DNA from 4 places in the Ruegeria sp. HKCCD7181 genome. Region 1 is predicted to be linked to each of the others. Evidence: riboswitches for the same ligand, from Rfam matches in the RefSeq annotation. Region 1 holds a riboswitch; each other region holds the start of a gene.
What was found. A riboswitch is a leader RNA that binds a small molecule or an ion and turns the genes downstream of it on or off. The one in region 1 is predicted to bind cobalamin.
Positions count from the first base shown of each region.

Region 2: it holds a riboswitch for cobalamin, as region 1 does, so the genes downstream of both, AC2TCY_RS06490 (CbtB domain-containing protein) here and AC2TCY_RS10405 (energy-coupling factor ABC transporter permease) in region 1, are expected to answer to the same signal.
Region 3: it holds a riboswitch for cobalamin, as region 1 does, so the genes downstream of both, AC2TCY_RS17845 (hypothetical protein) here and AC2TCY_RS10405 (energy-coupling factor ABC transporter permease) in region 1, are expected to answer to the same signal.
Region 4: it holds a riboswitch for cobalamin, as region 1 does, so the genes downstream of both, AC2TCY_RS06420 (DUF1636 family protein) here and AC2TCY_RS10405 (energy-coupling factor ABC transporter permease) in region 1, are expected to answer to the same signal.

Region 1 covers NZ_JBWVBC010000004.1:266,593-273,680, reverse strand. The annotation lists gene AC2TCY_RS10415 (hypothetical protein) at 1-273, shown strand; gene AC2TCY_RS10410 (L,D-transpeptidase) at 323-985, opposite strand; cobalamin riboswitch at 1,200-1,412, shown strand; gene AC2TCY_RS10405 (energy-coupling factor ABC transporter permease) at 1,490-2,173, shown strand; gene AC2TCY_RS10400 (adenylate/guanylate cyclase domain-containing protein) at 2,486-4,543, opposite strand; gene AC2TCY_RS10395 (alkyl sulfatase C-terminal domain-containing protein) at 5,108-5,413, shown strand; gene AC2TCY_RS10390 (DUF1428 domain-containing protein) at 5,706-6,056, opposite strand; gene AC2TCY_RS10385 (amidohydrolase) at 6,198-7,088, opposite strand, start outside.
Region 2 covers NZ_JBWVBC010000002.1:591,472-598,559, forward strand. The annotation lists gene cobM (precorrin-4 C(11)-methyltransferase) at 1-164, shown strand, start outside; gene AC2TCY_RS06475 (cobyrinic acid a,c-diamide synthase CobB) at 151-1,473, shown strand; gene cobA (uroporphyrinogen-III C-methyltransferase) at 1,470-2,198, shown strand; gene cobF (precorrin-6A synthase (deacetylating)) at 2,191-2,934, shown strand; cobalamin riboswitch at 2,978-3,183, shown strand; gene AC2TCY_RS06490 (CbtB domain-containing protein) at 3,220-3,390, shown strand; gene AC2TCY_RS06495 (CbtA family protein) at 3,395-4,093, shown strand; gene AC2TCY_RS06500 (hypothetical protein) at 4,156-4,650, shown strand; gene AC2TCY_RS06505 (DUF1636 family protein) at 4,647-4,991, opposite strand; gene AC2TCY_RS06510 (DUF302 domain-containing protein) at 5,142-5,600, shown strand; gene AC2TCY_RS06515 (thiamine pyrophosphate-binding protein) at 5,680-7,088, shown strand, end outside.
Region 3 covers NZ_JBWVBC010000010.1:47,852-54,939, forward strand. The annotation lists gene rsgA (ribosome small subunit-dependent GTPase A) at 1-181, shown strand, start outside; gene AC2TCY_RS17840 (alpha/beta hydrolase family protein) at 211-1,071, opposite strand; cobalamin riboswitch at 1,237-1,459, shown strand; gene AC2TCY_RS17845 (hypothetical protein) at 1,552-1,959, shown strand; gene AC2TCY_RS17850 (protein-tyrosine phosphatase family protein) at 1,961-2,464, opposite strand; gene AC2TCY_RS17855 (DNA polymerase III subunit gamma/tau) at 2,603-4,360, shown strand; gene AC2TCY_RS17860 (YbaB/EbfC family nucleoid-associated protein) at 4,514-4,858, shown strand; gene recR (recombination mediator RecR) at 4,923-5,516, shown strand; gene AC2TCY_RS17870 (hypothetical protein) at 5,602-5,934, opposite strand; gene AC2TCY_RS17875 (hypothetical protein) at 6,395-6,883, shown strand; gene AC2TCY_RS17880 (ribonuclease T2 family protein) at 6,880-7,088, opposite strand, start outside.
Region 4 covers NZ_JBWVBC010000002.1:576,502-583,589, reverse strand. The annotation lists gene cobN (cobaltochelatase subunit CobN) at 1-1,551, opposite strand, end outside; gene cobW (cobalamin biosynthesis protein CobW) at 1,558-2,613, opposite strand; gene AC2TCY_RS06420 (DUF1636 family protein) at 2,617-3,000, opposite strand; cobalamin riboswitch at 3,084-3,288, opposite strand; gene AC2TCY_RS06415 (NAD(P)-dependent oxidoreductase) at 3,436-4,392, shown strand; gene AC2TCY_RS06410 (hypothetical protein) at 4,286-4,855, opposite strand; tRNA gene AC2TCY_RS06405 (tRNA-Cys) at 5,202-5,275, opposite strand; gene AC2TCY_RS06400 (protein-L-isoaspartate O-methyltransferase family protein) at 5,513-6,166, shown strand; gene AC2TCY_RS06395 (TolC family outer membrane protein) at 6,262-7,088, shown strand, end outside.

The sequences.
Region 1 (7,088 bases):
ATGCAGAAACAATTTGCGACCATCATAGTGATGCTTTCAGTCACGGCTGGATGCTCCGCTCAATTGTCCGGAACAGGTGCTTCAACCACCAAGATTGGAAAAATCCCTGAATCGGTTGAGGCGTTGGCCGCACCCGGACAGGATTTGGCGTCCGCGCGTCTTTCGCCGCAGGACAATTGTTTTTGGTACGAACACCGCGGTCCTGTGGAAACAACCCTGTTACCTTTGCGCGCAACTAACGGCGGTCCGATCTGCGTTGCGCGTGAAGCCTGACATTCACGCTGGTCATGGATTGCTGACGCTGCCCTAGTGTTGTTGTCGTTTAAGTCCGCGCGCTAACTCTGTTTTCGGCAGAATACAGGTAAGCCGTCGAGCCGGTTTTAACATTTGGATAGAGATCGTTGATATGGGCCATAATCATGCGGACGCATCCAGAACTCGCGCGACCTCCAATGCTCTTGGGTTGCGGTGTGCCGTGAATCCTTAAGTAAGTATCGCGGTTACCGACGAATAGGTAGAACGCTCGGGAACCAAGTGCATTGTTCGGGCCCGGCTCCATACCATTCCTGTACTGCGCGTATTCCGGATTGCGCTCAATCATCGAAGCCGTTGGCGTCCAATGGGGCCATTTCACCTTTCGGCGGATGTCATAAGTACCAGGTTCGTATAAATCTCCGCGCGCAATGGCAACGCCATAGCGCATCGCCGTACCGCCCTGTTCGATATGGTAAAGGTAGCGTGCAACAGCGTCCACGTGGATGTCACCAGCTACAAGCCCATCATTTGCAACAACCCGACGCGGCAAGAAACGCTCATGCACCCCCCAAGGGTTGGACGTGGCCGGATTGTAACCCGGTGGGGTAACCGCGGCGTCCCAGGCCGCCTTTTGCGAAACGGTTGGCCAGGTATTGGCCACAACCGGGCTGGATACCGAAGCCGAAAACAGTGCAGTGCTCGTCTGGATGAAATGGCGTCTCGTCAGCATTTTCCGATCCTGATCTCCAATCATGGCGGGCTGGCTACTCGCTCCAGCAACCACTGGCGAAGTTTAACGCCTCTGGCGCCCAGAGTATCAAGAGGCTTCCGGCAGCATTTAAAATTTCGGACCGACTATGGGTTAATTTGCACCTATTTTGCCCCTTTAAATTTAGTCGACAACTGAAGCTCTGGCCTCATTGACAGGAGCAATGTGTCCGTTGTAGCCGTTTCTCGTTTACGGTTCCCAGCGGCTAAAATCGAAGGGATTAAAAGGGAATACGGTGCGGCGCATCCAAACGTGTCAAATCCGTAACTGCCCCCGCAACTGTGAGCGGAGAGCGACGCCAAAAGACCACTGACCCCAAACCGGGCCGGGAAGGTTGGTTTAGCAGTAACCCGCGAGTCAGGAGACCTGCCGTTTAACATCGGGCGATGCCCAAACCTTAATTGCCGGCATCAATTGCCGGTGCGACCTGAACAGCCGCCGGGTGAGGCGGCAGGGAGAGAACTTATGCATATCGAACCGGGCATCGTAAACGGTGCCAAAATTGTGCTGTCTTACGCAACTGCCGCCGGGGCTGCCACATACGCCGCCAAGGAGACCTTCAGCACACTGCGGGCAAATGGTCTTGCGTCTTTTGCCATGCGCTCCGCACTCGCCACAATTGGTGTTTTTCTATTTTTCGAGATCCTGCCGCATTTTCCAGTTGGTGTTTCCGAAGTCCATTTCATCCTCGGCTCCACCCTGTTCCTGCTGTTGGGTGCGGCACCGGCGGCGTTTGGCCTAGCAGCCGGGCTTCTGATTCAGGGCGTTTTCTTTGCTCCGTTCGATTTGCCGCAATACTTCATCAACCTGACGACGTTGCTGGTACCCCTGTTCGCGCTACAGGCGCTGGCCAAGCGTATCATCGCGCCGGGTACCGCCTATGTTGATCTGAAGTACAGTCAGGCTTTGGCGCTGAGCAGCGCCTATCAGGGCGGAGTGGTTGCCTGGGTCGCTTTCTGGGCTTTCTATGGCCAGGGGTTCGGCGCTGAGACCATGGCCTCTGTGCTGACTTTCGGTGGTGCTTATATGCTTGTCATCATCATCGAGCCACTGGTTGATCTGGCGGTGCTGGCAGCGGCCAAAGCTGCTCGCGGACTGAACGGCACAGGCCTTGTGACTCCGCGCCTTTACAACGCTGCTCAAGCTTGACCTCAGAAAACGGCGGCGCGGATGCAAGCGCCGTCTAAGGTTGTGTATTCAACTCCCGTAGTGGTTGGGCACAACCTTTACCTCGATGCGCTAATACTGCGGCTTCGATAATTCTAGAACCCAAAGCTCACAGCCCTGGAATCTTATCTGTAAGCGTCGGATGAAAACCCCGGAAGTGCTTACACAACCAAGTTCTGGCCGTGACAAGCGGAGATGGCGGATTTAAACCGCTTTTTCCCAGCTACGGCGGTCGAACGAGCGGCTAGCATCGCCATCATCCGGGCGCCAAAATGAGACCTGATCTTCGCTGGGTCACTTCGTGTCGGCGATCGCGACGCCCATCCAGTCGTCCGGCGGAGGCGCATCCAGGAAGGCGGATGCGCGCCTTTTCATGACCGCAGAGGCAAGATCTCCACCACGCTCATTTTCAGCCGCCTCAAATGCAGAGATCGCCTGTTCAAATTTTCTGTTCCGATAGTAGGTTAGCCCCTCTTCATAGAGCTCAATCCAGGTGTGAGACTTGTCGAAACTATCGGCCATCGCGATCAACTCAAAAATAACGAGGCCACCGGAGCGCCCAAAAACAGCCAGGGTGTCCAATTCCCTCGCGATAACCGCGTCGCCCGCCGCCCGCCGGGTTTCCGGGCCAATCAGGATCGATGTGTCATATGCTTTGTTAGCGCCTTCCAAGCGGCTGGCAACGTTCACAACATCACCGATTGCCGTGTAGTTTAGCCGCTGCTCAGAGCCGATGTTTCCGACCAGCGCCTCGCCACTGTTCAGTCCAATGCGCACGCGTAAAGCGCTTCCCGTATCGTCCCTGATATCGGTTTCTGCAACCGCAGCGACGAGATCCAGCGCGGCGCGACAAGCGTTCTCGGCGTGATTGGAATCCTGTCGCGGAGCGCCCCAGAACGCCATGACAGCGTCGCCCATAAACTTGTCGATCGTACCGTTGTTACGAGCGATGGCAGACGAAGCGGCGTCAAAGAAAGGCTCCATCAGTTCTACAATCTGGGGTCCAAGCCTTTCGGACAGACCTGTAAAACCGGCAACGTCACAAAACAAAACCGATATCTGTTTCATCTCCCCGCCGGGCTGAGTGTTGATGCCTTCTGAAACCAAGGTCCGTACAAGGTCAGTGGGTACGTATTTGCGGAAAGCAGAAAGACCGGCAGCCATGTTTGCAGTCGCGGCAGAAAGGTTGGCAAGTTCCGACAATCTGGACGGGCGGCTTGAAATCTGCTCGATGTCAAAGCGTTCGACCTTGTTCAGATCTTCGACGATATCCGCCAATGGTGTCGATACAACCCGCCTGACAAGCCAGATAGCCAAACCGATGGCCCCAATAACGACTCCAACAAGAACGTAAATCAGGCGCACCAACGTTTTATCGATACCTGACAGGAACGCTGCTTCCGGAATGACCGTAGCAACGCGCCAACCATAAAAGCCTAGAGGCGTCAGTGCCACCGCATAGGGGACGCCCTCATTGACAATTCTTGTGGTTGAATTCATCGAGACGCGCGCGCCGGACTTACCCAACAATTGCTCGCCGGACTTTTTGGCAACCTCGTAAAGCTCACCTTCACCCATCCGAGCGGGCGTAACCTCATCAGCATCCGGATCCGGAGCAGCAATCACCTTCCCGTCTGCATCAAGGATAAACGCGGCGCCAAATTCGCCTGGCCGCAACGTGCCAAGGAATCGGGACAGCCGATCAGTTTCGATGACAACTGCCAAAACACCCTGCCGTCTACGGTTCACATCGACTGGCCCGGCAAAAGCGTAAACTGTCTTCTGGCTGCCTGGTAAGTCACGAGCTTCGATCCAATCTGGCGAGTCACGCCCAATCGAATTTCCAAACCACGCGTGATCACGCGGGTCGTAGGTTGTAGGCGTGAAGTTCCGTTCTTCAAACTGGATGTCGCCGGGAATGAAGATGTAGCGGTCCCGGCGCAGCATCCGATCTCGGATCTCGCTGTCGATTTCAATCATTTCCAGTCCACCATCGCCGAGGCGGTGTGCGGCAAAATAATTCCCGTCGGGCCAACCGAACATAATCCACGAAATATTGGGTTGGGCCTGCAACTGCGACAGAAAGACAAACTCTCTTTTGTCGGCTTGTCGCGTTGCTATGACATTCTGGACAAAGATGGTGCGTACAGCGGCCCAGGCGGCCTCAGCGGAACTGAGTGTCAGCCCGACTTCGATTCGAACAGTATTGGCGATCTGGCTATTGATTTCAGCCGCAAGCATCCGACTGTTTTCACGCGCAGTGGTCCACCACAGCGAATGCACAACGAAGGTCGACACGCCGATTGACAGGGCAACGAGGATTGTTACTGCGATCCCTACGCTGACACGCATGGTAGCCCCTTGTCATTTAGTGCCGGTGGTAGCCGATTAGACAGCCAATCGGTCAATTCAAATCCCTTTGGCGCGCTTCCATAAACGTCTGGCGAAGGCAATTGGTATCGCCAGTTTGACGCTCTTACAGCAAGGTGCAACAAGCCCGCATATTCAGACGAAAACGCTGAGCAAGTGAAATGCCGACGTGCTTGGACCTTATGGAAAAGCGTTAACATTCACGGATCTGCCTTGATCATGATTCATATAGCGGACATTGGCACACTGCCGACAGCCAGCATAGCGCAGGCCGCAGGGTCAATCTTCCCAACCTAGAAAAAAATTGAATCCGCGTGAGGCCGCTAATTTCTTTGCCCTTTGGCGTTGCCACCACGATACGGAAAACCTCATCGTCGGATTCTGGAGGATTGGTCAGCGCTCAGACAGCCCAGCCATTTGCAGACCAGCCATCAGATTCCGTTGAAACTCTGCGTCCAATTGCCAGACAGACAGGATATCAGGTGCTTTCGCTTTAAAGCCCGGGTGAAGCGGCAACAATTTTTCCAGAGCCAACTGAGCGCTTGGATGGTTTCCAAGTTTGCCATTCAGCGCGGCGCGCCAAAGGTGTGTCCAAAAAAAACCGACCTGTCAATCAGCTTGAACCGTGCCGATCTGGAGAAAGCCATGACCGGTGAGCGCAAGCTGACCGACATGCTGGCCGATGGTACCGTACAGGCGGAGGGGAACGCCGAGGTCTTGGCGCAGTTGGCCTCAACTCTGGATCAGTTTGATTTGGGCTTTGAGCTGATGCCGGGCACCGGCGGGCATGACCTGACGCCGCCAGCCAATGATTTCGCACAGCCACCGCTGGCAAATTCTAACGGGGGCTAAGTCGGATCGCCTGACAGAAAATGGCTCGGGGCAAACCTGCCCTGAGCCACTCCTAACCCAATTGCAATCCAGGTGAATCCAAATCGGAATTGAGGAGCAGCGATGACCGTCAACGTTGTTTCCCTTCGACGAATGCGCGTTGACCCGCGACTATTCCCGCACGCCTTGTAATCGACCCTTATGACTGACTGTCCCATTCTACATGCTAGGCCGGAAAAGGCTGCGCAGAATACTGACTGGAAACCACCTTTATAAAAAACGCTAGTCTACTTGTCTGGAGCGTTTAGAGATTTCAGACGTCGGTCAGAACCTCGAACCCCGCAAAAATAATTGTCTTTCCGTTGATAGGAACATCCTTCATGTCGCCCATCTCTGGGTCCTGCATGGCTTCTGCAAATCTCGCTTCCTGTGTCGCCTGATCGGGCCATTCCTGCCATCCCATCACGACCGTCTCATCTGGGCCGGCCTGCACGGCCAGCGGGAACGAAGTAACCTCGCCGGGGGGAACTGCACCACCCCACGTTTCGACAACTCGCTGTGCGCCGTGCTTTCGGAAAATCTTCGCCATTCGCGCGGCGTGCGCCTGGTGCTCCGCTTTCTTTTCCGTTGGTACCGCCCCGGCATATGCCATGATCCACGCCAATTCTTCACCCTCCTGATGATTTCAGTCCCGAGAGCTTAGCATAAATTTGTCACGATGCCTTTAGGCATGCCACTTCGGCCTCAGACACCCAAGCCCCCGCACATGTTCTCTGTGTCCAGCGGACCTGGGTCACGTTACTGACTACACAGCAGAACTGGCAATTTGACACCAGAAATCCACACCAGCCTCAATTGCTTCATCATTGAAATCATAAGATGGATTATGCAGAGGTGCAGCATTGTGCCCTTGGGTTCCATTTCCCATAAGGACAAATGCACCCGGCCGGTGTTTCAGGAACTCGGCGAAATCTTCAGAAAACCCGACACGCCCATAGTTTGCGTCAACCGACCCGACCAACTGCGCTGCTTTTGCTATCGCATCGGTCTCCTTAGCCTCATTCACCAGCGGCTGGAAAGACGTTGAATAGCTGACATGACCTGACGCGCCCTGCGCCTGGCAGACGCCTTCGACAATAGCGCGCATGCGGGCTTCGATCACTCCCGATACGTCCGTTGAAAAACCCCGGCAATCGCCCTTGATCGTCACTTTGCTCGGCAGGATGTTTCGGGCGCCGTCTGTGACAAACTCGGTTATCGACACCACCGCATGCTCGCTTGGTGGCAAGTTGCGAGACACAATTGTCTGCAATTGCAACACAACAGCGCTACCAACGACAATCGGATCAACACCTTTCTCGGGCATCGAGGCGTGTCCTCCGCGTCCTTGAATGACAATCTCAAAATTATCTTCAAAAGCGCAAAATGGTCCGGACTGCGTCGCGAAAGATCCAACCTCCATGCCCGGCAGGTTGTGAAGGCCATAGATCGCACTCATCGGGAACCGGTCAAAAAGGCCGTCATTGATCATCGCAGCCGCACCCAGACCGTTTTCCTCGTTTGGCTGGAATATGAAGTGAACGGTTCGATTCAGGGCGGTTTCCTTTGCCAAAGCCAAAGCGGCACCCATCAGCATTGTGCTGTGTCCGTCGTGCCCACAGCCGTGAAACTTGCCCGAAACAGTCGAGCGATGCCC
Region 2 (7,088 bases), on a different contig from region 1:
GATTGGACGAGAGCATTTCGCGCACCGCGCTGATCTTGGTCGGCCCAGCGCTGGCCGGTGAAGGGTTTGACGAAAGCTGCCTGTATTCCAAAACCTACGACCGCCGTTACCGCCCGCAAAGCGCCGACAGCCCGTGGTCGAGCTGGAGCCATGGCGATGACTAACCCTCCGGGCTTATTAATCTCCGCGCCCTCGTCGGGCACCGGAAAAACCACCGTTATGCTGGGATTGCTACGGGCACTGGCTGAGGACGGCATGACCGTGCAACCCTTCAAAAGCGGACCGGATTACATTGATCCCGCCTTTCACAGGGCGGCAGCGGGGCGGGCCTCGTTCAATCTGGACAGCTGGGCAATGAATGAGCCCTTGCTGAGTGCGATTTCGACCCAAGCCGAAGGGGCAGACATCGTCATCGCAGAAGGTTCGATGGGCCTGTTTGACGGCGTTGCCAAGCCCGGAGAGTTGGGCCACGGGTCCAGCGCCGAGACTGCATTGCGCATGGGCTGGCCGGTGGTTCTGGTGCTGGATGTGGGCGGTCAGGCGCAATCTGCGGCGGCAACAGCGCTGGGGTTCCGCATGTATAACCCAGACCTGCCGTTTGCCGGTGTGATCCTGAACCGCTGTGCAAGCCCAAGGCATGAACGCCTGACCCGGCTGGGCATGGAACGTGCTGGCATGCCGGTTCTGGGCGTTCTGCCCCGGCGCGGCGACTTGACCCTGCCCGAAAGGCATCTGGGGCTTATCCAAGCGGTCGAGCATCCAGATCTGGAAAATGCGATCGCCGGATACGCCGCTTTTTTGCGCGAACACGTAGATCTTGAGGCGATCAAGGGTGCGGCTTCCTCAGGCCCAATTGGGCCATCGTCTGCCGCGCTGCCGCGCCCTCCGGCTCAGCGAATTGCCCTCGCGCGGGATGCGGCGTTTTCCTTTACCTACCCGCACCTTCTGGAAGGTTGGAGTGCCGCAGGGGCGGAGATCCTGCCATTTTCCCCTTTGGCTGACCAAGCACCTGCCGAAGATGCAGATCTGGTCTGGCTGCCTGGCGGATACCCGGAACTGCATGCGGGAACTTTGGCGGCTGCCGACAAGTTCCTGACCGGCCTACGAAAGCACGCTGAAACACTGCCCGTACACGGTGAGTGCGGTGGATATATGGCGTTGGGCGAGGTCCTGATTGACAAGGAAGGGACCGCACACCAGATGGCTGGCCTGTTGGGGTTGGTGACTTCGTATGAAAAGCGCAAGTTCAACCTTGGTTATCGTCGGGCGGAACTGCTGGCGCCGATGCCGGGTTTTGCGGCCGGAACGGCGATGCGCGGTCATGAGTTTCATTATTCGTCGATTGTTGAGCAGCCGGACGCGCCGCTTGCACGCGTTTTTGATGCCGAAGGGGCAGAAGGCCCGCAGACGGGCTCGCAACGGGGCAACGTCACCGGCACGTTTTTTCACTTGATCGCAGAGGCATCGGCATGAGCGGCTTCGTCTCATTCATCGGCTCGGGTCCCGGCGATCCGGAGTTGCTTACACTCAAAGCCGTGGACCGGATGCAAAAAGCCGACGCGGTATTGTTCGACGACCTGAGCAGCGGCCCAATCCTGACCCATGCACGCGCGGACGCCGATCTGGTGGGCGTGGGCAAACGCGCCGGCCGTCCTTCGCCCAAGCAGGATCATGTCAGCCGTTTGCTCGTGGAATATGCACAAACCGGACAGCATGTGGTGCGCCTCAAATCCGGTGATGGCGGCATGTTCGGGCGTCTGGAAGAAGAACTTGTCGCGCTGCGCGACGCCGGGATCGAATATGAGATCATTCCCGGTATTCCCTCGGCAGTTGCCGCAGCTGCTGCAGCAGGCATTCCCCTAACCCGTCGCCTGACCGCACGGCGTGTGCAGTTTGTCACCGGCCATGATGTCAGCGGCAAGTTACCTAAAGACCTCAACCTTCCCGCATTGGCCGATTCCGGCGCGACAACGGTTGTTTTCATGGGTAAGCGTACTTTTCCGCTGCTGGTCGAAGCTCTGCATGCGCACGGTCTGTCGTTGGATACGCCTGCTCTTATGGCCGAGTCGGTTTCGACCCCTGATCAGGCTTTGCACCGTTCCACAATCGGCGCCCTGTCAGAGAAGCTGGCAGCAGAGATCGGAACCGCCCCTGCTCTGATCCTGTATGGACCGCTGGCGGAGTTCGGCGATGATTGAACTGAACCTCGTCGGTGTTGGTACCGGTAATCCCGATCACGTGACCTATCAGGGCGCGCAGGCGATTCGAGCGGCTGATCTGATTCTGATCCCCCGCAAAGGTGATAACAAAGCCGATCTGGCCGGAATTCGCGAGCAAATCATCGCGCATGTGGCGGACACGCAACCAAAGATTGCCTATTTTGACATCCCTCAACGGCGGGCCGAAGACGGATACCTGCGCGGAGTGGATGAATGGCATGACGCCATCGCGCGGCGATGGAGTGAAGTGATTGACGCCCATCCCGAAGCGCACACCGTTGCGTTATTGATTTGGGGCGATCCTTCGCTTTACGACAGCTCGCTTCGGATTGCCTCGCGGCTGAACCCGCAGCCGAAAACGCGTGTGATTCCAGGTATAACGGCATTGCAAGCGCTGACGGCCGCCCACGCAATACCGATCAACGACATCGGCGCGCCCTATGTCGTGACGACCGGACGCCGATTGCGCGACGAAGGCTGGCCCAAGGCGGCGTCAACCGTAGCGGTTATGTTGGACGGCGAGTGCTCTTTTCAAAGCCTCGAGATGGCGGAATACTTCATTTGGTGGGGGGCTTACGTGGGAATGAAAGAGGAAATCCTGATCCATGGCCCTTTGAATGATGTATGTGAAGAGATTCTGGCCAGTCGCGCTCGGCACAGGGCTGCGCATGGCTGGATCATGGATATCTATTTGCTGAAAAAGCGCGAGAACTGACCGAAAACGTCGCAATTGGTCATTGCGTGCACGGGCTTATCGCGGCTAAATGAAAACGTCTGGTCCTGCCGGAGTCATCCGGATGCTAAGAGGGAATTTGGTGCGGCCTGCGCGCAGGTCAAATCCAAAGCCGCCCCCGCGACTGTAAGCGGTGAGCCCTGTTCAACCAGCCACTCCCGATCTTGGGGGGAAGGCGAACAGAGGCACTGACCCGCGAGCCAGGAGACCTGCCAGGCGAACGTAGAAACACCGGCCGTCGGGTGCGGCGGCATTGGAGGACAAGAAATGACAACACAAACTCAAACGGCATCAGTCGCACGCACAGGTGTACTCTCGGCTCTGTTCGCTGTTGCGCTGGGTCTGGGCATCATCACCCTGACCGGCCACGTTCAGGCGGCTGCGCTGCATGACGCGGCACATGACGTACGCCACGCAACCGGCTTCCCCTGCCACTGAGACAATGTTCAGTCGCATTCTGACCAGCGCGTTGTTCGCTGGTGCTGCAGCGGGGCTGATTGCCGCCTTGCTGCAGCTTGCGTTTGTGCAACCTGTTCTGTTGCACGCCGAACTGTATGAATCAGGAGAGCTGGTGCATTTCGGGGCCGAGGCAGTGTCTGCCCATCCCGAATTGCCGGGCATGTTCTCGGACCTGACCCGCGACGCGCTGAGCGTGATCTTCACCATGCTGACCTATACCGGTTATGCGCTCGTGCTGATTGCCGTGATGTCGGTGACAGAAGGTCTGGGACATAAAATCGATGGCCGAACTGGAGTGCTTTGGGGCCTCGCGGGTTTCATAGCCTTCCATATGGCACCTGGCTTTACACTGGCACCGGAAGTTCCCGGTGTTGCGGCTGCCGACGTCTATGCCCGCCAAGTCTGGTGGTTCGCGACAGTGGCTGCAGCCAGCGTTGCCATGTGGCTGATCGCCTTTGGAGGCAACCTCATCAGTTACGTGGTCGCGGCCGCTCTGCTGATGGCCCCGCATGTGATCGGTGCACCGGAACCTGATGTCTTCACCGGTCCTGTGCCAACGGAAATCGGTGCCCTGTTTGCAGCCCGTGCCTTTGGTATAGGTTTGGTCGCGTGGGTTCTTGTTGGTTCTTTCGCCGGGTACTTTTGGCAGAAAGAATCTAAGCACGCTGAAGCGAACGCTTGATCAGCCTCAAATAATGCCCGTCGGGACAATCCCGGCGGGCTTTTGTTTTTCAAGGATAAGAAATGTCCCGCTCACTTGCTCTGTTTGCAATTGGTCTGGTCTTTGGCGGAGGCGCAGGGTTTGTACTGGCCGCGGCCAATGGCGTCACTTTCGACGGCCATGACCATTCCGATCCTTCTCATCACGGCGGCGGCCAAGCCGAAGCGATGGCCCACGACCATTCCACTGCTGTTAATCTGCCAGCCGGCCCGAACGCACCCGGTCTGGAGATCGCGGTGATCCAGGACCCCATGGCAGGATGGAACTTGCACGTCATGCCTCAGAACTTCCGGTTCTCGCCGGAAAACGCATCGGCGGCTGACAAAGAAGGTGAAGGTCACGCTCACGTTTATATCAATGGCGAAAAACTGGCGCGGCTATACGGCAACTGGATGCATATCTCTGATCTGCCTAAGGGTGAGGTCGAGGTTTCTGTCTCGTTGAACGCCAACAGCCACAGCCCGCTGATGGTTGATAACGTGCCGGTCAGTACGGCAGTTACGGTTCAGGTCGACTAAAACGCCGGAATGCGTGCACGCAGACACATTCGAAGGCGTCCGCATGGTCGGGCGTCGTCAATCCAGCCGGACGGGCTGTTCAAAATCGTCTGACATGTCGCCGCGATGTCTTCTGCATCCGCAACGACATCAATTCCTGTAAAAACGTATGAGGCGATCCCTTGCCCCTGCAATGCCAGAGCCGTTGGCGTTTCGCAGCCACTGAAGCAGGCATGGGCACTGATCTGGACCCGATCCTCCAGGCCTGACTTGGTCAGTGCCGCTTGTACGGCCTGACGTTCGGCACCGCGATCGCGCGTGCCAGCGCAGCTTTCACAGATCAGCAAACGAATCTTGTTCAACTCGGCCTCACATCGATGCATCTGCGCGTTTTTTGCGTGTTTCGGTTCTGCGGTGCAAGCCTCGGCCGCGCTTTCACGCACAAGAATGTGAGTGCGCCACACAGCAAAGTCTGGCAACAATCGCGCACCCGAACCATAGGAGGCGTAGCGATGAAAGCACTCATACCCGTCTTTTGCATGCTGGCCTTGCCCGCCTTGGCTGAAGAGCCATTGGCCGGATGGGCCGTCTATCCGACCGAAAAAACCTATGAACAGTTGGTGGACGACACCAAGACTGCTGTGAAGGAAAACGGCCTGATCGTTGTCACGCAGGCTGGTCCCACCAAGGCAGCAGCGGCCCGTGGCATCGCCATACCGGGCAACCGCGTGATCGGTGCTTTCAACAATGATTACGCTGTGCGCGTTTTGGAAACCTCCACCGCTGCGATGATCGAAGCTCCGATCCGGTTCTACGTGACCGAGAATGAGGACGGAAACGCCACCCTGTCTTACAAAACGCCCAGCTTTGTCTTTGCACCCTATGCGGCAGAAGGCGGGCAGGCTCTGGCCGAAATTGCCAACGAGCTGGACGCCAAGTTTCAGGCCGTGGCCGAATCCGCAGTCAAATAGTCACACTGGCGTGAACCACCTTGCGTCCGGGGGCGTCCTCCGCAATCTGCTTGCCAATAAACACTTCGGAGCATGACTGATGCAGGATCCTTCTCCCCGCGCCGCGGATCTTCTGGCCCAAAGGTTGTACGAGGCCGGTTGCCGCCATGCATTCGGTATGCCCGGCGGCGAAGTATTGACACTGGTGGATGCGCTGGAGACGGCAGGCATTACCTTTCATCTGACCAAACATGAAAACGCCGCGGGTTTCATGGCCGAAGCCGTTCATCATCGTGACGGTGCACCAGCCATTCTTGTCGCGACGCTGGGCCCCGGTGCGATGAACGGAATCAACGTAGTCGCGAACGCCTTGCAGGACCGTGTGCCAATGATCGTGCTGACCGGCTGTGTCGATGCACATGAGGCGCTGACCTATACCCATCAGGTGATGGACCATTCTCAGGTCTATCGCTCGATCACCAAGGGTACATACCTGCTTACTGCCGAAGGTGCCGACGTAGTCGCGGACAAAGCGGTATCTCTGGCAACGCAGCCGCGCCCCGGCCCAGTGCATGTCGATGTGCCGATCTCGGTTGCAGATACCCGTGTGACTGGCGTGAAACGGCGCAGGTTGGCCAAGGTTGCGCCTGTTTCTCCCGAAGGAGAATGTCTGGAAAAGGCCCGCCGCTGGGTTGCCGAGGCCGAACGCCCAATAGCAATTCTGGGTCTGGACATTCTGTACGACGACTCGCGCTGCCTGGTTCGGGCATTTCTGGAACATTTCGGCATACCGTTTGTAACGACCTACAAGGCCAAGGGCGTCATTCCCGAGGATCACCCGCTTTGTCTGGGCAGTGCGGGGCTGTCGCCGCTGGCTGACAAGCATCTGGTCCCTCTGATCGAACAAGCCGATCTGGTTTTGTGCCTGGGCTATGACCCGATCGAGATGCGCCCCGGCTGGCGCGAGATCTGGGATCCCGAGGAAAAACGCGTCATCGATATCTCTGCCGTGGTCAATGACCACTACATGCATCAGGCGGGGCTGCATCTGGTCGCAGACACCAGCGCAACGCTGGAGGCCATTGCCAAAGGAAATCCGGCCCGCGAAACATGGTCTGATGGCGAACCTGCGGAGGTCAAAGCAGCCCTGGTCAAGGCCTTTCCGACCGACGAAGACTGGGGCCCTGCCGCCGTTATTGCGGAAACACGAGCCGCCCTGCCCGCTGATACGCTGGCGACAGCGGACAGCGGCGCGCATCGTATCCTGCTAAGCCAGATGTGGGAGTGTTCCGAAGAACGCGGATTGATCCAGTCTTCGGCCCTCTGCACCATGGGTTGTGCGATACCGATGGCGATAGGTCTGAAACTGGCGGAACCCGAGCGCCCCGTGATCAGCTTTTCCGGCGATGCGGGATTTCTGATGGTGGCTGGCGAGCTCTCGACAGCCGCCGAAATGGGCGGCAATCCGATCTTTCTGGTCTTTGTGGATGCCAGCCTTGCGCTAATCGA
Region 3 (7,088 bases), on a different contig from region 1:
TGTCCTGTTCGCAATTAATGAAGGTGCTCTGAGTCCTGACCGGCTGGACCGGTGGCGCAAACTGCGGCGAGAGGACATGCGTAATTCCGAATCCGTGGCGCAAGCCCGTGCGCGCGATAAAGCATTCGGAAAAATGGTGCGGAGTGTGACACGCGGAAAGTCTTCGCGCACCGAATTCTGACAGGAGGGGGCGCCAGGTTTTGGCGTCCCTCACCTTTCGATCAAACGGGGCCAGACTGTCGCGTTTTTACGTGAAAAAACACCTATATGGCCAATACCGCTCAGTCCGAAGTCTTGAGGGTCAATCAGGTGACGTTTCGCGTCCGGTCCGTATAGATCGGCCAGTCTCCAAACCGCATCAGGTGGAACCATTTGATCGTCAGTGAACGCGAATAGGTCAACCGGTCCGCTAGCCCGAGACCAATTTGCCATCGGTAGGCTGGTACCAACCTCAGGCACATAGCTTTTTAGTGAGGTGCACCACTTGCGCCATTGCCAGTAGACCTGAGGAGGCAAGTCTGAACCGAAGCCAAGCGCTCTACCTGGCAAATATCCCATCATGCGCACGACCAAAGGCGCGTGGCCGTACCAGAACAATCCGGCAAGCCCGCGGTAAGGCCACGGATGATCCGACAGCGTGACCAAGCCCGAACAGACACAGATCATCCGGTCGATCGCGTCTATATCCGGCTGCACGGGGCCGAGCATTCCGCCAACCGAATGACCGATTGTCCAATGCTGCGAATTTGGGAACCGTCGCCGCATCTCGGCACGGGCAGCGGGCATGTCGACCAAGGCCCAATCTGCCATTGTGACCGCTGAGTCCTTCAATCGCCCCTCAAGGGAATGGCCGAAATCCCGATAATCATATGTCAGGCAGGCCATACCTTGTTCAGCTGCAAGCCATTGGGCGAAATGCTGATAGTAGTCTCGCGGCACCCCGGTTGCGCTGTTCAGAACAACGACTGTCTGCGGTTCGGACACCGGCAGGTACAAGCGGCCCGACAGCATTGCCGCCGCCGAAGGGAACCGAATATTCTCGGTAAGAACCGTTTGCCGAGCGTCTAACATCTCTTCTCCAGTCGCAACTGAACCGATCAGTTCACCTCCTCAATCGGCCCTATCTGTCGTTTCGAGTCAAGGCAGGACTTGGTTGACCAAACGTCCACTTGCCGTGCCGAAGCAATGGAGCGAGCAAATGAATGTCCAATCTGCTTGACTCGGTCACACCGCAACCGCTAGCGATTGCGTGATGGTTTCCGCGCCCTCCAACAAGGGCCGGGATGAAAAGGGAACACGGTGCGGTCCAACCCGGTTGACCCGGTACGGACTAATTCCGCGACTGCCCCCGCAACTGTAAGCGGCGAGCGATGCCAAAACACCACTGACCGAAAGGTTGGGAAGGTCGGCAAAGCAACGACCCGCAAGTCAGGAGACCTGCCATCGGAAACTAAAACCGAAACTCGGGCGGGGTGTCCGGGCAGGGTTTGGCAGCTCTGAGGCTTCCTTTCCTTATCTCTCACCCTTCGTCCCGCGCGCGGAGGGCGCAGCATGATCTGGAAGACTGACACACATCAATTCACCGCGACTATTTGCCAGCACACGGGCAAAACCTGCCCCGCACTTGCCCGTATGGCACGTGCAATGGTGCAGGCCGTAGCGACCGCAGGTCCTGCGACCACGCGCGAGTTCGAAATCGAGGGCAACACCGACCTGACGCATTGCCTAAAGGGATGCACCGCCCGCTTTCGCGCCCGGCCTGATCAGGTGCGGGTCTATTGCGGCGCAGACCCCGAGATCGGTTCTGACACGTTGGACGACTATGCCGAGCTGATGTTTGGCACGGAAATTACGTCCCTTCCTTCTCAGGCGATCAGCAGCCCGCCTTGCGCGTTGCTGGAGGCCGTAGCGCTTGCGCCAAGCCAACCGGCTCGGGCCGAGTCTTTCGCGGCAGTTTGACCTATTTCAAAGAATGCGCGCGGGCCTTTCCCATGGCCCAGCGCATCTGCCCGTCGGTCTCGACGGCGCAGGGGCGAATTTCACGGAGCCGGGACAAAGCCGCCTCTGATGCTTCACCGCATTCCACCATCAAACGCAAAACCACCATCCCTGACCGACCACATCCACCGCGGCAATGCACCAGAACCCGGCCTTTATTTGACAGAGTCGTCAGAACTCTTGCGCTGACCTCGGCCCATCGCTCGGTTATTTCAGGCGGCGGTGATCCAAAATCCTCGATGGGCAAATGGATCCATTCGATCCCGCGTTCCGTCAGGTCCTGCCCGAAATTCCCCGCACCTTCCTGCCCCATCTCAGCCGCAGTAGTCATTGAGAGTACAACATCCGGTGCCCAGCCTCTGATCACCTTCAGATCGGCCAAATAAAACCCGCCCCGGCCCGGCATAGGTGACAGTGCAAGCGAACCACCGCCGACCTGCAAAGTGTGAACTCCAAACTGCGGCATCGATCCCCCTGATTTGCTGTGCCCGCAAGTTCTATACCGTCGTACCAACATCCAAAACAAAATTCGTTCAGACCTGCGGTGGACGCGGAGGGCAGCGCGCTCTACGCTGCCGCATAACTCGAATCCGCCAGAGCAGACATGACCGACACGCCCAGCCCCGCCTATCAGGTTCTCGCCCGCAAATATCGCCCCGAAACCTTTGCCGACCTGGTTGGCCAGGATGCGATGGTGCGCACGCTGAAAAACGCGTTCGAGGCGGATCGGATCGCACAGGCCTTCATCATGACCGGTATTCGTGGCACCGGTAAAACCACAACGGCGCGAATTATTGCCAAGGGCATGAACTGCATCGGCCCGGACGGAAATGGCGGCCCCACAACTGAACCCTGTGGCCAGTGCGAACACTGCGTAGCGATCATGGAAGGCCGCCATGTCGACGTGATGGAAATGGACGCCGCCAGCCGTACCGGTGTGAATGACATCCGCGAGATCATCGACAGCGTCCGCTACCGTGCCGCCAGTGCGCGCTACAAGATCTATATCATCGACGAAGTTCACATGCTGTCGACCAGCGCCTTTAACGCGCTGCTCAAAACGCTGGAAGAACCCCCGGAACATGTGAAGTTCATCTTTGCAACCACAGAGATTCGCAAGGTCCCGGTAACGGTTCTGTCTCGGTGTCAGCGCTTTGACCTGCGGCGCATCGAACCCGAGGAAATGCTCGGCCTGCTGCGCAAAATAGCTGCGTCGGAAAACGCACAGATCGCCGAAGATGCGCTGGCGCTGATCACCCGCGCCGCTGAAGGATCTGCGCGCGACGCGACCTCGTTGCTGGATCAGGCCATTTCACACGGCGCAGGCGAGACCAGTGCCGATCAGGTACGCGCCATGCTGGGATTGGCGGATCGGGGCCGGGTGCTGGATTTGATGGACATGATCCTGCGCGGAGATGCGGCTGGAGCCTTGACCGAACTCGGTGCCCAATATGCCGAAGGGGCCGATCCCCTTGCGGTCTTGCGCGATCTGGCTGAGATCACTCACTGGGTCTCTGTCGTAAAGATCACTCCCGACGCCGCCGAAGACCCTACGGTTTCCCCCGACGAACGTGCCCGGGGGCAGCAGATGGCCGAGGCTCTGCCGATGCGCGTTCTGACGCGGATGTGGCAGATGTTGCTCAAAGCGCTCGAAGAAGTGTCCGCAGCGCCAAACGCAATGATGGCTGCGGAAATGGCGGTCATCCGGCTGACCCACGTCGCTGATTTGCCAAGTCCGCAGGAACTGCTGAAACGCCTTCAAGATACACCTCCGCCACCGAATGGAGGTCCCGGCGGCGGGGTTGCAATTCCAGGGACTGCCGCACCCGCGTCGCAAGCCTCGACGCAACCTGCCTATGCCGCGACGACAACAGGAAACGGTGGCGGACCTACGGCGGCGCTGGCACAGGACGTTCAGGCCGCGCTGGCGCGCTATCCGACCTTCGATCACGTGGTCGAGTTGATCCGCGCAAACAGAGATGGCGTTTTGCTGGAAGAGGTCAAAAGCTATCTCAGACTGGCGGCCTACCAGCCCGGCCGGATCGAGTTTCAGCCCACCGAGCGCGCCTCGGCCAACTTGGCCCAGCGGCTTGGATCTGCAATGCAAAGGTGGACGGGCAATCGGTGGGCCGTGACGGTTGTAAATGAAGGCGGCGGTGAGACTATCTATGAAAAAGAGAACGCGGCCGAAGAAGCGCTGAAAAACGAGGCCAAGGAACATCCGTTGGTGCAGGCGGTTTTCGCTCATTTCCCTAAAGCCAAGATCACTAAGATCGAAACGCCAGAACAACGTGCAGCCAAAGTTGAGACCGAGGCATTGCCCGAGGTTGAAGACGAGTGGGACCCGTTCGAAGAAGACTGATCCGTCACCCCGAAAACTGGAAACCCTGCCGGACCCTACGAGATGACAGGGCCCGAAAAAGACCGTGACGACAGGCGGGAGCAACTCTGGCCCCTTGTGCCGCGCTGTTGGCGTCCGTATTTAGTCGACAAACCGATTTACAGGAGATTACCGATGCTCAAAGGACTCGGCGGATTGGGCGATATGGCCAAGATGATGAAATCCGCGCAAGATCTGCAGACCAAGATGACCGAAATGCAGGAAGAGCTGGCCAACATGACGGTTGTCGGCGAATCCGGCGCAGGTCTGGTAAAGGCCACCGCAACGGCGAAAGGCGAGTTGAAAGGTCTGGACATCGACCCGTCCATCTTCAACGGCGACGATAAGGAAGTGGTTGAAGACCTGATCCTGGCCGCCATCAAAGACGCTCAGTCCAAGGCTGCCGAGCGCTCGCAGGAAGAGATGGGTCGGCTGACCGAAAGCATGGGCTTGCCGAAAGACATCAAGCTGCCGTTCTGATACACACTCCTGACGGATCATTGGCCGGGCGCAAGAGCCCGGCCCTTTTGCAGGAGCGCGAGCGTTGAGTTCAAACAGCGACATCGACATTCTGATCGACCTGATGGCCAAGCTGCCGGGCCTCGGCCCCCGCTCGGCTCGCCGCGCAGTCCTGCACCTGATCCGCAAGCGCGCCTTGTTGCTGACGCCCCTGTCGGACGCAATGCAGCAAGTGGCCGCGACCGCCCGCGAATGCCTGAATTGCGGCAACGTGGGCACTACCGATATCTGTGACATCTGCGACAGCGAAGCCCGCGCAACCGGAGAGCTATGCGTGGTCGAGGACGTCGCCGACCTCTGGGCGATGGAGCGCGCAGGGGTCTTCAAAGGCCGCTATCACGTTCTGGGCGGCACACTGTCCGCCTTGGATGGGGTTGGCCCGGACGAGCTGCGCATTCCCCGCCTCAAGGATCGCGTGACCACCGAGGGGATCACCGAGATCATCCTCGCCCTGAACGCCACCGTCGACGGCCAGACCACAGCCCACTATATCGCCGATCAGTTGGAGGGGCAGGTCCGCCTGACCTCACTGGCGCAGGGTGTGCCGATTGGCGGGGAGCTGGATTATCTGGATGACGGGACGATTACAGCGGCATTGAGGGCGCGGAAGGAGTTGTAGGCGATTGCAAAGCCGTTGCGGCCAAACCACTGCCCGAATACCTTCGCTGTTTCTCGGTTTTACGAACTCTGGCAGGGTCGCCGCCTTACTCCTCTTCATCCAGAGGCGGGTATGTCAAACGCAATGCGATGCCATAGAAATAAAACAGAAAGATCGGCAACAACGAAAACGTGGCGATACGTGCTCCCAACGGCGCTTCTATTTTGACCAAAGTTTCGTTGACGATCAGAGCCAGAAACGCGGCAAACGCCTGCAATTTCAGAATATTCTCACGAAATGCGGTTGAAACTTTAGCGTCTTTTGGTGCCGGGGCAAATCGGTCCAGAAAAACTGCGTCACCAGCCGCGCCGTAAACCATGACGATGATGTAAAGCCCGCAGTAGATGCTGACTATGCGGTGGCTGATCAAAGGATTCATAAAACAAATCTGTACGGCCAGAACACTCAGCCAAATTGTCAGAACCACACACATATTGGTTCTAAGGTCTTTGGTGACCTTTCCCTGCCTGCGCACGGTGGTAGGCAAGATTCGCCAGATCAGAGCCACTTGCGCCAATACGCAAGCCCAAACAAACGACTTGGCTGCCGGGACTCGCAAGAACGTTAAAGCAGTCCAGACGCTGATAAGCACTAAAGCCGGAAGCAATCGCCGCCAACCTATCAGTGGTAGGTCGCTCACGATCAGCCAGACATATAGGGAAAAGCGTCGCAACGGGTCCATGCGGCTACTGAAAGCTCAAATTGCGGCGAAATAACGACGCGGGTGCAAGTAGTTATTCAATTTGTAAAGCAGTCACAACTTGTTGGATTTTTTGCTATTCGACCATACTAGTTTGCCGGTAGAATAAATGACAGCTTGATTTCAAAAGGATTTTTGCGTGCCCCGCCTTCTCGCCCTCACCTTCGCCGCCTTCACCGCAACCGCTGCCCTGTCGCAAGAACTTGTCGACAAAGGCTTCGTCGAAGGCTGGAACATCATGATGGACCCCGCGCTTGGCAACGGGTGCCTGATTCAGACGATCTATCAGGACCTCTCGGTTGTGCGACTGGGCTATGACGCGCTGGGCAATCGCGGGTATTTCACCGTCTACAACAAGGCCTGGGGCGATATCGAACCGGGACAAAGCTATCCGATCCGGTTCGAGCTGGACGGCAAGAGCTTTGATGCCACAGCTATCGGGTTCAAAAAGGACCGTGTGCCGGGCGCGACGGTATTCTTCACCGACCGGAGTTTTGTCAACGCAATTGCACAGAACAAGACGATGACCGTCTACAACCCCGCCGGTGAGACGGTGATGGCAATTGACCTCAAAGGTACGACCAAGGCGCTGGAATATGCGCGGGATTGTCAGAACAAAAAGCTCTAGCGAATCGGATCGAACAGCGCGTCCTTAGCCTCACAGTCGCGGATCACGTCGCGGCCACAGGGAACCGGTGCAAGATCGTTCGAAAGGCACAGCCGAACCTCTTCGATGTATCCGTCGCGGCAGGTGATCGTAATCATATCCCGCTCAAGCCCCGGATTGGCTTTCAGGAACGCGTCCTCGACAACCGACGCGGGCAGTTTGACCG
Region 4 (7,088 bases), on a different contig from region 1:
ATAGAACGCGACGTAGCTGTGGCGCGGGGTGCGCGACAGGTCATGGTAGTCGTCATCGCGCAGCTCGGGTATGCCGCGTTCGGGTTGCAAGGCCACAAGGGCCTTACCGCGACGAAGGGCGGTAAAATGAATTGCGCCTTCTGCAAAGGATGGGTCGTCCTCGGGCTTTCCCCAGACCGTTTCGAGATCCGCGCGCAGCTGTGCAGGTAAACCCGATAGGGCCGAAAGGTAGTGGTCCAATGGCCATGAAATCTGCGCGTCCAACAACGTGGCGGCAATAGGTTCAGCGGGGGCAGTGTCGTAGCCTGCGCCTTGAAGGTCAGACAATATCGCTTCGGCAGAAGCCAGTGCATCCAGACCAACCGCATGCGCCATCTGCCAGTCCTTGCCAGGGTATGTGGACAGCACCAAGGCTGGTATTTTCTGTGAATTGGGCGTGTCTGACAACTTCAGCCAGCCGGATACGCGATCGACGATGGCCTCGATCCGCTCCGGCTCGGCCCGGTGGGCAAAGCGGGAATATTCCAGATGCGGATCGCGCTTGCCCGGTTCCTTGAACGAGGCGATGCCCGCTGAGATCCGCCCGTCCACTTCGGGCAGCACTACATGCATGGCCAGATCGGCAGGTGATAGACCGCGTTCTGCCTCGATCCATGCCTTGCGGCGAGAGGTGGCCAGCGCAACCTGAAACACCGGAACATTGGCAGCGTCCAACGGAGAGGTGCCCGACGCGCCTTTGCCTGAAAAAGAGGTGGCGTTGATGATCGCCGATGGGGCCAATTCGACGACCTGTTCGCGCAGCCAGCCGGCAGCTGCCGGAGCTTTTAGTGAAGGAGCGAAAAGCCCGATCGCCTCGAAGCCACGTGCACGCAGGCACCGTATCAGGGCGGCAACGGGTGCAGTGTCGGCAGACGTCAGGTAGGCGCGATAGAAAGTAACCAAGACGCATTTGGCGTCACCCGTAAGCGCGGTTTCCGCTGGAACTACCCCGCGATCCGGGCACCACGCGCCGCAATCGGGCAAGGTTTTTGCGCCCATCACCGGTCCGGCGTAAAGCCCAGCCGCCAACGCCAACTGCGCAAGCGCCGCTTGTGCCGCAACTTCTCCTCCTGTGTCACACAGGTGCGCAAGTCTTCGTAGGGTCGAGACAGGCAAGGTGGAATACTCGTCCAGCCGTGTATCCTCGCGCCCGTCGGCTGGTAGCACGGCCAGAGCAATGCCTTTGGCCTGCGCTAGCGCCAGAACTTGCTGTAAGCCGTATGCCCAATAGGGGACACCGCCGATGAGACGGATCAGGATACCCCTGGCGCCTTCAAGCGTTTGCTCGACATAGGTGTCAACAGACAAGGGGTGCTTCAACGCTGTCAGGTTGGCCAACCGCATCGTCGGCATCCGACCATCAGGTCCCCCGCCGCGATGCCAGCCTGCCGCGAAAGCACCGAGGTCGCTGTCGGAAAAGGACAAAACCACCAGATCCGCCGGGCTCTGACCCAGGTCGGTTGGGGTTTCTGTCTCTTCTAACCCGTGGCTTTCGCGGAAGACGACGTGCATTTTCTTTTACACAGCAGCTTCGGTGACACCGACAAGGATATCGCGAATCGCGACCTCGTTGATGTCGTCATGCTCGGCAATCACCACCAGACGCGAGCGACGCTCTTCACTAGTTTTCCAGGGGCGGTCATACTGATGGCGAACGCGGGCGCCAACAGCCTGAACCAGCAGGCGCATAGGTTTGCCGGAAACAGCAGCGTAACCTTTGACGCGTAGGATGTTCAGTTCATTGGCAAGACGCTCGATATTGGCAACCAGATTGGCGGGATCGGTTTGTTCGGGCAGTTCAACCACGATGCTTTCGAAATCGTCGTGTTCATGGTCATCATGATCGTCGTGATGCGACGGACGAGCGTCCATGTCATCCTCAGCGGCCGCCTCAAGCCCCAGTACAACCCGGACATCCACGGCACCTTCGGCAACCTCGACAACCGGCAGAGGGCGAGGGGCCTCGGCGGCAATGATCTCTTTGGCTTTGGCTACGCCTTCGGGGCCCGCAAGATCTGGTTTTGTCAGCAGAATGATATCTGCGCAGGAAATCTGATCCTCGAACACTTCGGAGAGGGGTGTTTCGTGATCGATCGAGTCGTCGGCCAAGCGCTGGGCGTCTACAGCTTCGACATTCGGCGCAAAGCGACCGGCTGCAACAGCTTCGGCATCGGCCAGGGCGATTACACCATCCACGGTAATTTTCGAGCGGATATCGGGCCAGTCGAACGCTTTCAGCAGCGGTTTCGGCAGCGCCAGCCCAGAGGTTTCGATCAGGATATGATCGGGGCGCGGCTCCAGTGCCATCAGGGCCTCGATGGTTGGAATGAAATCGTCGGCCACGGTACAGCAGATGCAGCCGTTGGCCAGTTCCATTATGTTTTCCGCCGGGCAGTCCGGGATAGCGCAGGATTTCAGGATGTCGCCGTCGACGCCAACATCGCCGAACTCATTGACCACCACCGCCAGACGCTTGCCTTGCGGGTTCTGCATCAGGTGGCGGATCAGGGTGGTTTTACCCGAGCCCAGAAAGCCGGTGATAACGGTGACGGGGAGTTTTTCGAGGTTGCTCATTCATCAGGCTCCAATCGGGGGAATACGGGCCGCACAGTTCTTGCGGAAATGTTCAGGACGTTCGCGCCACTTCACCAGGCCATCTTCGGTGGCCAGATATTTGGTTGCGCCTTCGACGATGATTTCGACATCGTTGGCTTCGTTCAAGTTTTCATAGACAAAAGTCCAGCGCGCGGGCCCACCGCGCAAGACGATCGAGCAGCCCTGGTCGCAGTTCGACAGACACTCGACAGGTTTCAAAGTGATGCCCTCGGGCCACTCGACACCAGCCAGAGCCTTGTGCAACAGCGCTCCGGGTCGCTGTGCGTCGTCTTCGACCGGCTCACCGCGTCGACAGGTTGTGCAGACCAGCAGTTCGACTGATGCGGTCTCGTTCAAGTCTCTCATCCCCCCAAACCTCTCGTGGGGGACGGGGTCTCATGCGGGCCACGTGTCTCGACATGGACCCGACACCGGAACACCCCGTCCGGTTTCTACTTCGGGTGTTGGCAGGTCTCCCGGCTTGCAGATGTCAGGGTGATTACCCTGTCGGATGTCCCGCCTTCCCGGCCTGCAGGCCAGTGGCATTGGGCACCCTCTCCGGTCACGGTCGCGGGGGCGGCTGCGTTTGACGGTAGACCGCTGACGCATTCCCTTTTCATCCATAAAATGGACACCAACGGAAGCGACATGCGGTACGGGCGGGCGCCTTGTCAAGCGAGTCGCGTGCATCTTGTGCATAAGGGGGTAAAAAGCGACGTGACGGCGTCGCTGGGCGGCATGACGCGCCGTGGATGGATGTGGTGCCATGAACTGCTGAACTCGAATGGGGAGTACTTATAAATGAAAGTTGGTTTTATCGGCTTGGGGAATGTGGGTGGTAAGCTCTCGGGTTCACTGCTGCGCAACGGGGTCGATCTCACGGTGCATGACCTGAACTCGGATCTGGTTTCAGGTGCTGTAGCCAAAGGGGCAAAGGCCGCAGACGGGCCAGCCCAGTTGATGCGCGACTGTGATGCCGTCATCACCTGCTTGCCTTCTCCAGCCGCATCTGATGCGGTCATGCAAGAGATGCTACCCGAAGTCGGTCCGGGCAAAATCTGGATGGAAATGTCCACAACCGACGAAGCCGAAGTCAAACGTCTGGGTGCCCAAGTGATCGCGCGTGGCGGTGCGGCGGTTGACTGCCCCGTTTCTGGAGGGTGTCACAGGGCAGCAACCGGCAATATATCGATCTTCGCGGGTTGTGATCGCGATACGTTCGAGCAAATTTTGCCATTTCTGACAACGATGGGTCGGCGCATTCTGCATACGGGAGACCTCGGTTCGGCCTCAGTTCTGAAGGTGCTTACCAACTATCTGGCCACTGCCAACCTCATCACCTGCGCCGAAGCGCTGGTCACGGCCAAGGCCGCGGGGATGGACCTGAGTACGACATATGAGGCGATCAAGATTTCCTCGGGAACCTCTTTCGTGCACGAAACGGAAAGCCAGGTCATCCTGAACGGTTCGCGCGATATTTCCTTTACTATGGACCTTGTGAAAAAAGATATTGGCCTATTTCAGGACGTCGCGGACCGCGCTGGGGTGCCGTTGGAAATTAATCCGGTAATGATCAAGATATTCGAGGATGGAATAGCGCGGTTTGGTGAACGGGAACTGTCGCCCAACATCATCAAACGATTGGAAGAAGTTACTGGTTTGGACGTACGCGCACCTGGTTTCCCGCCTGAGATGCTGGATGATGAACCCGAAGAGCCAGGGTATGAGGTAATCCCGAATAACAGGGTGACTTATTAACCGTGTAATGCTCTGCCCGGATGCCGGTAATCCATAGACCAACATATGTGGGCCGCTGTATTGAATGTAGCGGCCGCACAATCTGAGCAGGTTGATTCAGGAGGGATACCCGCACATTCACTCCCTTGTCCGCAAGTTCCGTCAAAAACTGCCTGCGTCCGCTATGCGAGCTAGCGCCCTTAATGCCTGCCGCGCAAAATTTGGCAAACAGATTCACAATCGTCTGAGGGCTGAACCCGCCACGCTTTGCACTGAAGAACAATGGAGCGTCAGGTTTGCTAACGTGGCGTGGATAGGTGTTTGCGTAGACAGTAAGAGCTTTGCTCAGCCTTTTGCTGACGAGAACGGTGCCAGCTTCATCACCCATGGTTTGTGCCGCCGCAAGAAAAACTGTGTCACGAGGTTCACCGTTGCCATCAAAAACATCACTAACCTTCAATCCTGCAATCTCACACGCGCGCAGGCCAGCAAAGAAGCTGAATGCGAAAATGGCGCGGTTGCGAGCGCTGTAGCGGTGCGCATCAATGACGGCATATGGCCTGCGGCTTTACGACGCCCGTGGCGCGGCAGCCACGAGGCTTGTGCGGCGGGTCTATCACTCTCACAGATTGCAGGATGCATGGGGTGGTCTCTACGCACTGCTGCGGTAATGATTGAGCGTTACGCGCAGGTTTCGCCGGGTGAAACTGACGACGTTTTGACGCTTCTAAGTGAGGCCAAAGAGAGCAATGCGTGAATAGAATTGTAAAATGGATTGTAAAATGCGCTACGGCAGAAATTGCCAATGCTTCTAACCCATTGAAAAGTAGTGGAGGCGAGTACCGGAATCGAACCGGTGTACACGGATTTGCAATCCGCTGCGTCACCACTCCGCCAACTCGCCTTTTCAAGTAAAATCAATTACTTAACGTGGTGTGATAGGCGTTCTAACAGCTTTCGCAAAGAACGTCCAGAGGGTAGGTTGCAAAACCATCATGGCCAAGTGGTTCTGCCAAGTGTTTCCGCCGGTGAAATCGACTGCACAGTTTTGCCGCGGCATGATTCAGTTCATGGCCCGTTGCCGCAGGGAATTGGATGTGGCACAAGCTCGTCAGACTTGGGAATATGGAAGAGCGATCATATGACAGATTTCGCAGCTCGGCGCCTTACGATGGTTGATACGCAAATTCGTCCCTCGGACGTGACAAAATTCCCCATAATTGATGCGATGCTATCCGTTGAGCGAGAGAAATTTGTGCCGGATACACAGCGCGAAGCAGCTTATGCCGGAGACCTGATGGAATTAGGCGAGGGCCGCTGCCTGCTGGAGCCGCGGACCCTGGCAAAAATGCTGGATGTGCTGAACATCTCCGGCGATGAAATGGTGTTGGATATCGCTCCGGCCTTTGGGTATTCGACCGCTGTTGCAGCCCGTATGGCGCAGCTGGTGGTTGGGGTTGAAGACGACGATTCCCTGGCGTCAGAGGCGCAGACTGTCCTGATGGAATCGGACGTAGACAACGCCATCATTCACACCGGTCCGCTGGATCAGGGCGCCGCCGAGCATGGACCTTATGATGTGATAATGATTCAGGGCGGGGTCGAGCGTCTGCCCGACACCTTGCTGGATCAGTTGAAAGAACACGGAAGGATCGCATGCCTGTTTATGGAGGGCGAGTTGGGAACCGTTCGGGTTGGTCGCAAATCAGGCGGGCGCGTCACCTGGCGCTATTCATTTAACGCCAGCGCTCCGGTCTTGCCTGCATTTTGCGCCGAGTGTGCATTTTCGCTATAGTGCCGTATTAGATTTTTTTGGCGCCTTGATTACTTGAAAGTAAGGGCGCAAAGTGCCTGTGAGGCAGTAAAAAAATAAATTTGAGAGGGTTTGAGATGCGTGGGACAGCACGAGGTAAGCTGGCCAAAGCCTTTGTGGTGGCAGCCGGATTGGCGATTAGCGTTTTGCCCGGGAGGCCTGTTTGGGCCGATAATCTGACCGATGCTTTCATTGGAGCGTACAACACAAGCGGCTTGCTTGAACAGAACCGCGCGCTTTTGCGAGCTGCTGACGAAGATGTGGCAATTGCGCTTTCTGCATTGCGCCCGATCATAAACTGGACCGTTCAGGTCAGCGATAATTACAACAAGAGGAGAGTTGGCACCGTTGTTTCAACAACCAGGCCAACGAACTTCTTTTCCGGCCTTACGCTCAGCCAACTGATTTATGACGGTGGTTTTTCGGTCCTTGGCAAGCAATCGGCGCAGGAAACTGTGCTGTCCACCCGCCAAACCCTGCTTGATATCGAACAACAGGTTCTGATCCGCGCGGCAAATGCCTACTTGGGTGTGCTGCTGCAGGAAGAAACCGTGGCAATCCGGCTGAACAACGTGGATGTATCCGCGGAGGAACTCCGGGCTTCTCAGGATCGGTTTGAAGTTGGCGAAGTCACACGTACAGACGTGGCGTTGTCCGAAGCCCAGCTGGCCAGCTCGCAAGCGGATTTGGCTGTGGCACGCGGTAATCTGAGTATCGCACAGGCAGAATATGTAAATGCGGTCGGCAAAACACCGGGGCGGACCGCAGGTCAGCCCAGCTTACCCAACCTTCCGCGATCCGAGGGCGAAGCCGTCAGCTTAGCGCAGCGCAATCACCCCGCCATTCTTTCGGCGCAACATCAGGTGCGAGCGCTGGATTTGGTCGTTCAGCAACAGCGTGCGAA